2 regions of the Rahnella sp. CFA14(1/10) genome follow, and region 1 is predicted to be linked to the other one. Evidence: predicted binding sites of a transcription regulator. Region 1 holds the regulator's gene; the other holds the start of a gene.
The links. The regulator CRP, encoded in region 1, controls carbon source genes, mostly activating them, when cyclic AMP is high. The targets are predictions, from matches to a motif close to ATGTGANNNNNNTCACAT.

Region 1 (5,425 bases):
TTGAGAAGGCGGTGGGGAAAGTTTGTGGGGGGTGATCCCCACGGCCCCGTCTTTAAACGCTTGATCGAGAAAATTTCGGTTTCCCACTAACATTTATCACATGGTCTCTTGCGCCGAAACCGACCAAAGAGGGCTATGACTAGCCCTCTTTGGTCGGTTTCGGCGCGGTGAGTTAAGCGATCACGGCAATTGAAAAGCCGAAAGTTTCTCCATTTCAAAAAGCAGTCTGGCTGCAAGCCAGTAAAAAGGGGGATTTGAAAGGGGTCTCCCCCTTCACGCCCGCCGCGTCAGCCAGATCCCATGATGTGGTCGTTGCTTCCACGCCAGTGACGAGATCGTATGCATTACGCTGAGATGTGAAATCACGCGCCGCAGGTGGCGTTCCATTTCGGTCAGCGGCATATCCGGATGAAGTTCCGGCGCATTAAACAGATTATTCTCGCTGCCCGGCCCGTCATAGAGCAGTCGTTGCTGGCAGCTTTGCAGTGCGATTTCGCAGGTCTGCAAATATTCCGTCGCCAGTTTTTCCGGCAACATATAATGTTCGCGTGCGAGGATTGTCATCGCGTTGATATGTTCGACCACAAACTGGCTGTGTGTCACCCATAACCGCATGTCTGCCAGATAATGCGAGTTAAAGCCGGGCTCCTGCATCGCCTGGTTTAAAGAAGTGAACAGCTTATTGTGCGCCTGATTGACCTGCATACGGGTATACGCCAGTTTTGCGGTGTCGGGGTTTTCCTCAAGCAGCAGACGGATAGCGTCCTGATACGTTTCCAGCGCCTGATGCGCGTTCTGGCGCAGCAAACCGCTTTGCCATTGCGGCCATAGCCAGAGGGTGCCACCGAAGGCCAGCGCACAGCCGAGCAGCGTATCGACCAGTCGTGGTATCAGAAAATGCACACCGTTCATCGCCAGTAGTTGCAGGGTATACACTGCCGTCACCGTCATGCCGACCATCGCCAGCCCGTAATTTTTGCGTAAAACCGTATAGGACAACAAGGTGATCAGCAGCATGCACAGCAGCGTGGTGCTTTCCGGTAGCGCCAGTTTTAACAATCCTGAAGCAATCAGCAAACCTGCCAGCGTACCGAGCGCACGGTGCTGGATCCTGACCCGAGTGGCGTTATAGCCGTTCTGGCTGACCAGCATGATAGTCAGCAAAATCCAGTACGGTTTGGGCAAATTGAAGAACAGCCCCAGGCTGCTGCCAATCGCCAAAATAATGCCCAGACGCGCGGCATTACGCAGGGCCACGGATTTGAAAGAAAGATAGCTTTTTAGCGCAGTCCAGAAGGGCAGCCGTGGCTGGGTGCTCATCAGATCGCGCCGGTATAACGGGCGCTGGGTCCGCAGCAGGCGCGCAATGCGGCTGAAATGGTAATAACAAAACTGGCCAACCGGATTGTCCGGGTTACGCGCGGCGATTTTCTCCAGCGCAGCCAGCTCATTGGCCATGGTAAAGCGCTCAGATAAACGGTGATAAAGAATATCGCCGGCAATCACCCGAAGACGGGTGGAAATCACCTGCGCATTGCGGCGGATTACCGCTTCTGCATGGCTTTCCTCAACCAGTTTCTGTACTTCCTCCGGCTGATGCAGGCTGACGGTAATGTGCTCCTGCAAATCGAGAGCAACCTGAAAAAGCTGAAACAGTCGCTTATGGTGATGATGATGTCCGTGTTGTGGCAGCATGTGTAATTGCTGATAAAGCAGGGCAATCAGGTCGATAACCTGCTGCTGACGGGTAAGTAATGGCGGCAACGCCGTCTCGGGATCGGTATGTTGCGTCAGCAGACTGTACTTGGCCTCGAAATAATCCGCGAGTTGCAGATAAAGCTGGCTGAGCGTTTCGCGCATAGGCTGTTCTTGCGAAATACGAAACCACACCCAGTTAAACACCCCGTACCAGGCTGTGCCTGCTGCGAACAGCACCGGTGCCTGCCACATCGGGCGCACGCCGACCATACTCAGTGTGAAAATAGTGGCTACCAGCGCGCCGGGTAACAGGCGCGCATGTAACGGGCTGATTTCACCGGTAACGCCGAGCAATAACGCCAGCGATAGCATGATCAGCGGCAGCGGAACGTGCCAGTTTTCCAGCATCAGTTGCAGCAGAATGCTGCTCACGGCAAACAGTGAACCGCCGACGATCAGACGTTTGAAAAAGCGTTTGTGCGGGGTATCCAGACCGGCGATGTTACAGCAGGCCGGGCAGAGGGAAAACAGCAGACCCATTTGCAAGTTGCCAAACAGCCAGCAAATGCCAACAGGCAGGCACAACACCAGCGTCTGGCGCAGCGCGTAATTCACTTCAGGATGGTAAAACAGTTTTCGCCATAACGTCATGGGTAAAGCTTAGCCCATAAAAAAGGCGCGACAGTATTCTGCCGCGCCAATTTTCGAGGGATTAACGTGTGCCGTAAACGACAATCGTTTTCCCGTGTGCGGAGATCAGGCTCTGATCTTCCAGCATTTTGAGGATTCGTCCGACTGTTTCACGTGAACAACCGACGATTTGGCCAATTTCCTGACGGGTAATCTTGATTTGCATCCCGTCCGGATGGGTCATTGCATCAGGCTGTTTAGCCAGGTTGAGCAACGTTTGAGCGATACGACCGGTTACGTCGAGGAAGGCAAGGTTGCCGACTTTCTCTGACGTCACTTGCAGACGGTTGGCCATCTGCGCGGAGAGACGCATCAGAATATCCGGGTTAACCTGAATCAGCTGGCGGAACTTTTTATACGAAATTTCAGCCACTTCACAGGCAGTTTTAGCACGTACCCAGGCACTACGTTCCTGACCTTCTTCGAAGAGTCCCAGCTCACCGATGAAGTCACCTTGGTTAAGGTAGGACAGTATCATTTCCTTGCCTTCTTCATCTTTAATCAGGACAGCAACTGACCCTTTCACGATGTAGTAAAGCGTTTCGGCTTTTTCACCCTGGTGAATCAGCGTACTTTTAGAAGGATACTTATGTATATGACAGTGAGACAGGAACCATTCAAGAGTCGGGTCTGTTTGTGGCTTGCCGAGAACCATTAGCTATTATCCTCTGTTGTTATCGCTGCCCAAAATCACAGGGCTCAGAGTTCCCTGTATGGCACTTCAAATCCAAAGCGCCCTTTCAGCATATAACTCCCCAGAAATGCTGCAAGCGGATGTCGGAGTGCAACAGCCTGTTTATTGCTGTTAACACCGTGGGTTCTGTTCTTAAACCGCAAAAACCGTCACCGCAATTTACTGGAAAGTATGTTTCGGCTTTGTTTGTAGCACAGGTTTGAGATGCTGTCTTCTGTTGTCTCGCTTCAGCATGATGGCGATCGGGTTACGTTGCCAGATTTTGGTCTAAAGGGTACTCTGAGAGCAGATTTCTAAAAGTTTATTCACCGGGAGAATAGTTCATGCACGCACGTGTCAAATGGGTTGAAGGGCTGACCTTTTTAGGTGAGTCAGCGTCGGGTCATCAGATTTCAATGGATGGTAACGCGGGCGATAAAGCCCCAAGCCCGATGGAAATGTTACTGATGTCCGCAGGCGGCTGCAGTGCAATTGACGTGGTATCTATTTTACAGAAAGGCCGTAATGACGTGCGTGATTGTGAAGTGAAGCTGACTTCACAACGCCGCGAAGAAGCGCCGCGTCTGTTCACGCATATCAATCTGCATTTTATCGTCACCGGTAAGGATCTGACCGATAAGATTGTTGAACGTGCGGTCAGCCTTTCTGCCGAAAAATACTGTTCAGTGTCTCTGATGTTGGGTAAAGCGGCCACCATCACCCACAGCTTTGAAGTGATTGCAGCGGAATAAAGTTTACTCGATTTTCTTACCTTCCATCAGGCGCTGCACCAGTGGCGCCATGATCAGCTCCATTGCCAGCCCCATTTTCCCACCTGGTACCACCAGCGTTTTGATGTGCGAGATAAATGACCCCTGCAACATTGCCAGCAGATAGGGGAAATCGATGTCGTCCAGTCCCTGGAAATGGATCACCACAAAGCTTTCATCCAGTGACGGAATGGCTTTTGCTGCGAACGGGTTTGAGGTGTCGATAGTCGGCACACGCTGGAAGTTGATGTGGGTGCGGGAAAACTGCGGCGTAATGTAGCTGATATAATCATCCATCGAACGCACGACGGAATCCATCACTGCTTCACGTGAATGGCCACGCTCCCCGGTATCGCGCACCAGTTTCTGGATCCACTCCAGGTTAACGATAGGCACAACGCCGACCAGCAAATCGACCTGGGCGGCGACATCAATTTTGTCTGTCACTACACCGCCGTGCAGGCCTTCATAGAATAAGATATCCGTTGGTTCCGGCAACGCCTGCCATGGCGTAAACGTGCCCGGCACCTGATTATAGGGAACCGCTTCGTCATAAGTATGCAAATACTTACGTGAACGGCCGGTGCCGGTTTTGCCATATTCGATAAAGCTTTTTTCCAGCAAACCAAAGTCATTGGCTTCCGGCCCGAAATAACTGATGTGGCGCCCGAGATCGCGTGCCTTACGGATCGCCGCATCCATTTCAGGACGGGTGAAATGGTGAAAACTGTCGCCTTCCAGCTCCGCAGCGCGTAAGCCAAGCTGTTGAAATATTTTACGAAACGCCACGCTGGTGGTCGTGGTGCCTGCACCGCTCGAACCGGTAACGGCAATAACAGGATGTTTGGCTGACATAAATGCTTTTCTCCAGAAAGGGGATACAGGCTGGCGTGACGCGGTCTTTTCTGTGGTTGAAAATGTAGTGCCGTGCTGCGCATAATTAAGCCTATTGTTACCATATTTATTCGCGAAGTGACAGGTTGTCACAACCTGCTTTCGAGCGGCTCTACCCGTCCTGCGGCACTTCTTCCTGCCCGGCGCGGAACTGACCGCGTGGCATAATATTCAGCGTTTCATGCAACTCTGACCATACCAGCACAATATCACCGCTTTTCAGCTGACGTTTCACGTCATCGACTTTTTGTTCCAGCGATCTTTCCTGCTCGCCGTAATCGGTGCCTTCGCGCAATACGAAGGATTCCACCACGCTGGTGAGCAGTTCAGGATCCAGTTCCTGCCAGGGAATAATCACTCTGTTTTTTCCTTAGTCTTATTTTCTAAATAGGGGGCGATCCAGGCCGGAATGCGTTGTTCCAGCCACATTTGGGGGTTACGTAAGCTGCCGGACACAAAGCCGACATGTCCGCCATGTTCCGTTAACTGATATTCCACGCAATCCGGTAAATCTTCTGCTTTCGGGATGACGTCGGGTGTCATAAACGGATCGTCTTTGGCGTGGATAATCAGCAGGGGGGTTCTGACCTGTGCCAGTAACGGCAGACCGCTGCACCGGCGGTAATAATCCAGCGCGTCGGTAAATCCGTGCGCTTTTGAGGTAATAGCATCGTCAAATTCACGAAGACGACGCATGGCT
Region 2 (5,425 bases), on a different contig from region 1:
AAAGAACGTGGAGCACCGTTACCACGGCCACCTTCACGACGTTCACCGTTGAACGGACGCGGAGCACCATTACCACGACGCTCACCGCCAGCACCGGCCGGACGATCACGACGTGGAGCCTGTGGCACCGCATCACCGATCAGTTGCATGTTCATCGGTTTATTCAGGATACGTGTACGGGTGAAGTGAGACAGGATCTCGCCCGGCATACCTTTCGGCAATTCGATAGTAGAGTGCGTACCGAACAGTTTGATGTTACCGATGTAACGGCTGCTGATGTCGCCTTCATTAGCGATAGCACCAACGATGTGACGAACTTCAACGCCATCGTCACGACCCACTTCGATACGATACAGCTCCATTTCGCCAGCGTCACGACGCTCACGACGCGGGCTATCGCCATCACGTGCAGGGCGGTCATTGCTGCGGGCCGGACGGTCACGACGATCACCACGGTCGCCACGTTCTTCGAATTCACGGCGTGGTGGGCGGCTTTTGAAGACCGGATCCGCTGCAACGATCAGAGGGCGTTCACCCTGTGCCATTTTCAGCAGTGCCGCAGCCAGTGTCTCAACGTCCAGCTCTTCTGCAGGTTGCAGTTTTGCCAGCAGCGCACGGTATTGATCCAGATCGCTACTTTCCAGTTGTTGCTGAACTTTCGCTGCAAACTTAGCCAGACGACGCTCGCCCAGAACTTCTGCAGTTGGGATTTCAACTTCCGGAATGGTCAGCTTCATGGTGCGTTCAATGTTACGCAGCAGACGACGCTCACGGTTCTCAACGAACAACAGTGCGCGACCTGCACGGCCTGCACGGCCGGTACGACCGATACGGTGAACGTAAGATTCTGAGTCCATCGGGATGTCGTAGTTAACCACCAGGCTGATACGTTCTACGTCGAGACCACGTGCTGCCACGTCGGTTGCGATCAGAATGTCCAGACGGCCATCTTTCAGACGTTCCAGAGTCTGCTCGCGCAGGGCCTGGTTCATGTCACCGTTCAGCGCAGCGCTGCTGTAGCCGCTACGTTCAAGTGCTTCAGCCACTTCCAGCGTCGCGTTTTTGGTACGTACGAAGATAATCGCCGCATCAAAATCTTCTGCTTCCAGGAAACGTACCAATGCTTCGTTTTTACGCAGACCGTAAACAGACCAGTAGCTCTGGCTGATATCAGGGCGCGTGGTCAAGCTTGACTGGATACGCACTTCCTGAGGATCTTTCATGAAGCGACGGGTAATACGACGGATAGCTTCTGGCATGGTTGCAGAGAACAACGCGGTCTGATGTTCAGCCGGGATCTGCGCCATGATGGTTTCGACGTCTTCGATGAAGCCCATACGCAGCATTTCATCAGCTTCGTCCAGCACCAGGCCGCTCAGGTTAGAGAGGTTCAGCGTGCCACGTTTCAGATGGTCCAGCAGACGACCCGGAGTACCCACAACAACTTGTGGTCCCTGACGCAGAGCGCGCAACTGGACGTCATAGCGCTGGCCGCCATAAAGGGCAACCACATTCACGCCATGCATGTGTTTAGAAAAATCGGTCATTGCTTCAGCAACCTGAACCGCCAGTTCGCGGGTCGGGGCCAGAACAAGAATTTGTGGTGCTTTCAGTGAAGCATCAATGTTATGCAGCAGCGGTAAAGAGAATGCGGCTGTTTTACCGGAACCTGTCTGAGCCATGCCCAGAACGTCGCGGCCATTTAACAGGTGAGGAATACACTCAGCCTGGATTGGTGAAGGTTTTTCGTAGCCCAAATCAGTCAGGGCAGAAATGATCGGAGCAGACAGCCCCAGGTCAGCAAAAGAGGTTTCAAGCTCAGTAGTCATGTACACGTGCCTCATTAATAATGGCAGCCAGTCTACATAACTCGTCGAGAAAATTTTCAGTCATTTTCATTGAAAAGTGTGAACCGGCTCAAATTAGATTATAAAACGAACAAAGCAACCCTCGCCCGTAAAGGCGCTAAAAAATGGTAAATACCATGATTTAAAAGGCTGATTGGTGTCGTCAGCTATTGCTGGTCCGATTCTGATAGGTCGTCTTGCTCATGGCCCAAAAGCGCCAATTCCAACAATGCATAGCGGTGCTCAACAAAGTTATGAACGTTGTTAGCTACCGTCAGTTTGAACAGTGCCGCAGCGCTGTTCTTGTCCCCCAGACTTAGGTAATGTTTACCTAAATAGAAGTCAGTTTCACTGAGATGCTCAGCGAGCGAAGTGTTATCCGTTGCTTCTGCCTTGAGGCGTTCCATCAGCGTAGATTCGCTGATTTTGCCCAGGTAGAATTCGACGATATTCCATCCCCATTGCCCTCTGTCCGCTTTGTCATAACGCTGTTGAAGCGCTACCTCGGCATCCTTCGGATTGATTTCTCGCTCCGCAAGATAAAGCCATAACGAACGGAAGGGATCATTTGGATCGTCTCGATAAAACGCCTGCAGATCATCCTGCGCTAACGAGAATCGGCCACCGTAATACAGTGCGATACCTCGGTTCAAACGCGCGTAGTTGTAAGTTGGATCAAGCTCTAGTACAGAATCAAACGCTTCATAGGCAGCATCGAAATTGCCTGCCTGCGTTAAGTAAATCCCCAGGTAGTTAAAAACTTCTGGCATATCAGGACGAATAGACAGCGCTTGTGAAAAATCATTTCGCGCCAGTGCTCTTAGCCCGAGACTATCATACAGCACACCGCGCTCATATAATAGCTGTGCTCTCTCATCATCGGTTAATGACCGACTGGCAAGTATTTGTTCCATGCGTGCCAGGATGACTTCCTGCTGCAACGTCGGTTGCAACGGAATCGCCAGAACTTCATTTTTACGCCAATCATGGTTGCTGCATCCTGCCAACATAAGTGCTGTCGCAACATAACACCAGCGCAAGAAAGGCTTCATTTCTACTCCCGGAGACAAACATTGGATGAACATCCTGTCATCCGCTTGCTTAACACAAACGCGTCCTGCGTCCGTGAGACGAACAGCTCCTTTCCAGATGGAAAGGAGCTGTAAAACTTCTGTTACAGATTATTCTGCTGCAGGTTGCTCAGTTGTTTCGTCCTGAGTAGGTGCGGTAGCTTCTTTGATGCTCAGACGCACACGACCCTGACGGTCAACTTCGAGAACTTTAACCGGAACTTCCTGGCCCATCTGCAGGTAATCAGTCACTTTCTCTACACGCTTGTCAGCGATTTGAGAAATATGCACCAGACCTTCTTTACCGCCGCCGATGGCAACAAATGCGCCAAAGTCTACGATACGGGTCACTTTACCCTGATAGATACGACCCACTTCGATTTCAGCAGTGATCTCTTCGATACGACGAATAGCGTATTTCGCTTTCTCGCCGTCGGTTGCTGCGATTTTCACAGTACCGTCATCTTCGATTTCGATCGTGGTGCCGGTTTCTTCGGTCAGCGCACGGATCACAGAACCACCTTTACCGATCACGTCCTTAATTTTGTCCGGGCTGATCTTGATGGTGTGAATACGCGGAGCAAACTGAGAGATATCGCCACGTGGAGTGCTGATAGCCTGTTCCATCACGCCCAGGATATGCAGACGCGCACCCTTAGCCTGGTTCAGAGCCACCTGCATGATTTCGCGGGTGATACCTTCGATTTTAATGTCCATCTGCAGCGCGGTGATACCGTCGCGGCTACCGGCCACTTTAAAGTCCATGTCGCCCAGATGATCTTCGTCACCCAGAATGTCGGACAGAACGATAAAGCTTTCGCCTTCTTTAACCAGACCCATTGCGATACCGGCAACAGCGGCCTTAATCGGAACACCTGCATCCATCAGGGCCAGAGATGCGCCGCAAACAGAAGCCATTGAGGATGAACCGTTGGATTCAGTGATTTCAGAAACCACACGCACGGTGTACGGGAAGTCTTCTGGTTTTGGCATCATCGCCAGCACGCCACGTTTAGCAAGACGGCCATGGCCAATCTCACGGCGTTTTGGCGAGCCCACCATCCCGGTCTCACCGACTGAGTACGGAGGGAAGTTGTAATGGAACAGGAAGCTGTCAGTTTTTTCGCCCATCAGCTCATCCAGGTTCTGTGCATCACGGGCAGTACCCAGCGTTGCAGTCACCAGCGCCTGAGTTTCACCACGGGTGAACAGAGCAGAACCATGGGTACGTGGCAGAACGCCAGTACGCACATCCAGACCACGGATCATGTCTTTTTCGCGACCATCGATACGCGGCTCGCCACGCAGCACACGGCTACGAACCACATTCTTCTCGATGCTGCCCAGGATGTCAGAAATTTCGCCAGCATCCAGGGATTCGTCTTCAGCTTGCAGAGCCTGAACAACGTCAGCTTTGATGACATTGATCTGGTTGTAACGTTCTTGCTTCTCGGTGATCAGGTACGCATCACCCAGACGGGATTCAGACAGTGCAGCGACGCGAGCATGCAGCTCAGCGTTAACGGCTTCTGGCTGCCAGTCCCATTTTGGCTTACCGGCTTCAGCAACCAATGAGTTGATGTTGTCGATAACAATTTGTTGTTGTTCGTGGCCAAAGACGACCGCGCCCAGCATCTGATCTTCACTCAGTACTTCAGCTTCAGATTCAACCATCAGAACCGCGCCCTGAGTACCTGCCACAACCAGATCCAGACGGCTTGTTTTCAGCTCATCAGCGGTTGGGTTCAGAACATACTGGTCGTTGATATAACCAACGCGTGCCGCACCGATCGGGCCATTGAATGGAATACCAGACAGGCTCAGGGCAGCAGATGCACCGATCATCGCAACGATGTCAGGGTTAACTTGTGGGTTCAGGGAAACCACAGTCGCGATAACCTGAACTTCATTCAGGAAGGAGTCCGGGAACAGCGGGCGAATCGGGCGGTCAATCAGACGTGAGGTCAGTGTTTCGCCTTCGCTTGGACGGCCTTCGCGACGGAAGAAGCTGCCCGGGATACGACCAGCAGCGTAAGTACGCTCCTGATAGTTAACCGTCAGCGGGAAGAAACTCTGACCTGGTTTAGCTTTTTTCTGGCCAACAACGGTCACGAATACCGCAGTATCGTCCATGCTAACCATAACAGCGGCAGTAGCCTGACGAGCCATCATGCCGGTTTCCAGCGTAACGGTGTGCTGGCCGTATTGGAATTTACGAATAGTCGGATTAAGCAATGTAATATCCTTTTGTATGACGCGCAGCTGTTATGACAGCAGTTCACGCCGATAAATATCCGAGCTTCTCACTACATTCTCGCGACTAATGACAATCCTTATATACCTGGCAATGTGGTAATAAAGTCTCTCATTAGCCGCGCGAAAACATCTGTAACGGAAGTTCATGTTCTTAGAATAACAGTAGAAACCGCAGCCATACAGTACCCTGATTTGGCTGCGCTTCCTAGAATAAAGGGGCCTATTGGCCCCTTTACACTGAAACTCGCTTGA

Region 2: a site for CRP is predicted at 1,906-1,923, ahead of yrbN (protein YrbN). Genes of this name have one in related genera too.

The regions. Positions count from the first base shown of each region.
Region 1 is NZ_SEWS01000006.1:14,005-19,429, reverse strand. It holds gene EVX52_RS13095 (aspartate aminotransferase family protein) at 1-35, shown strand, start outside; gene EVX52_RS13090 (YccS/YhfK family putative transporter) at 274-2,349, opposite strand; gene crp (cAMP-activated global transcriptional regulator CRP) at 2,411-3,043, opposite strand; gene EVX52_RS13080 (OsmC family protein) at 3,406-3,813, shown strand; gene EVX52_RS13075 (phosphoribulokinase) at 3,817-4,686, opposite strand; gene EVX52_RS13070 (YheU family protein) at 4,838-5,083, opposite strand; gene EVX52_RS13065 (hydrolase) at 5,080-5,425, opposite strand, start outside.
Region 2 is NZ_SEWS01000007.1:225,985-231,409, forward strand. It holds gene EVX52_RS15645 (DEAD/DEAH family ATP-dependent RNA helicase) at 1-1,829, opposite strand, end outside; gene yrbN (protein YrbN) at 1,819-1,899, opposite strand; gene nlpI (lipoprotein NlpI) at 2,015-2,899, opposite strand; gene pnp (polyribonucleotide nucleotidyltransferase) at 3,029-5,152, opposite strand.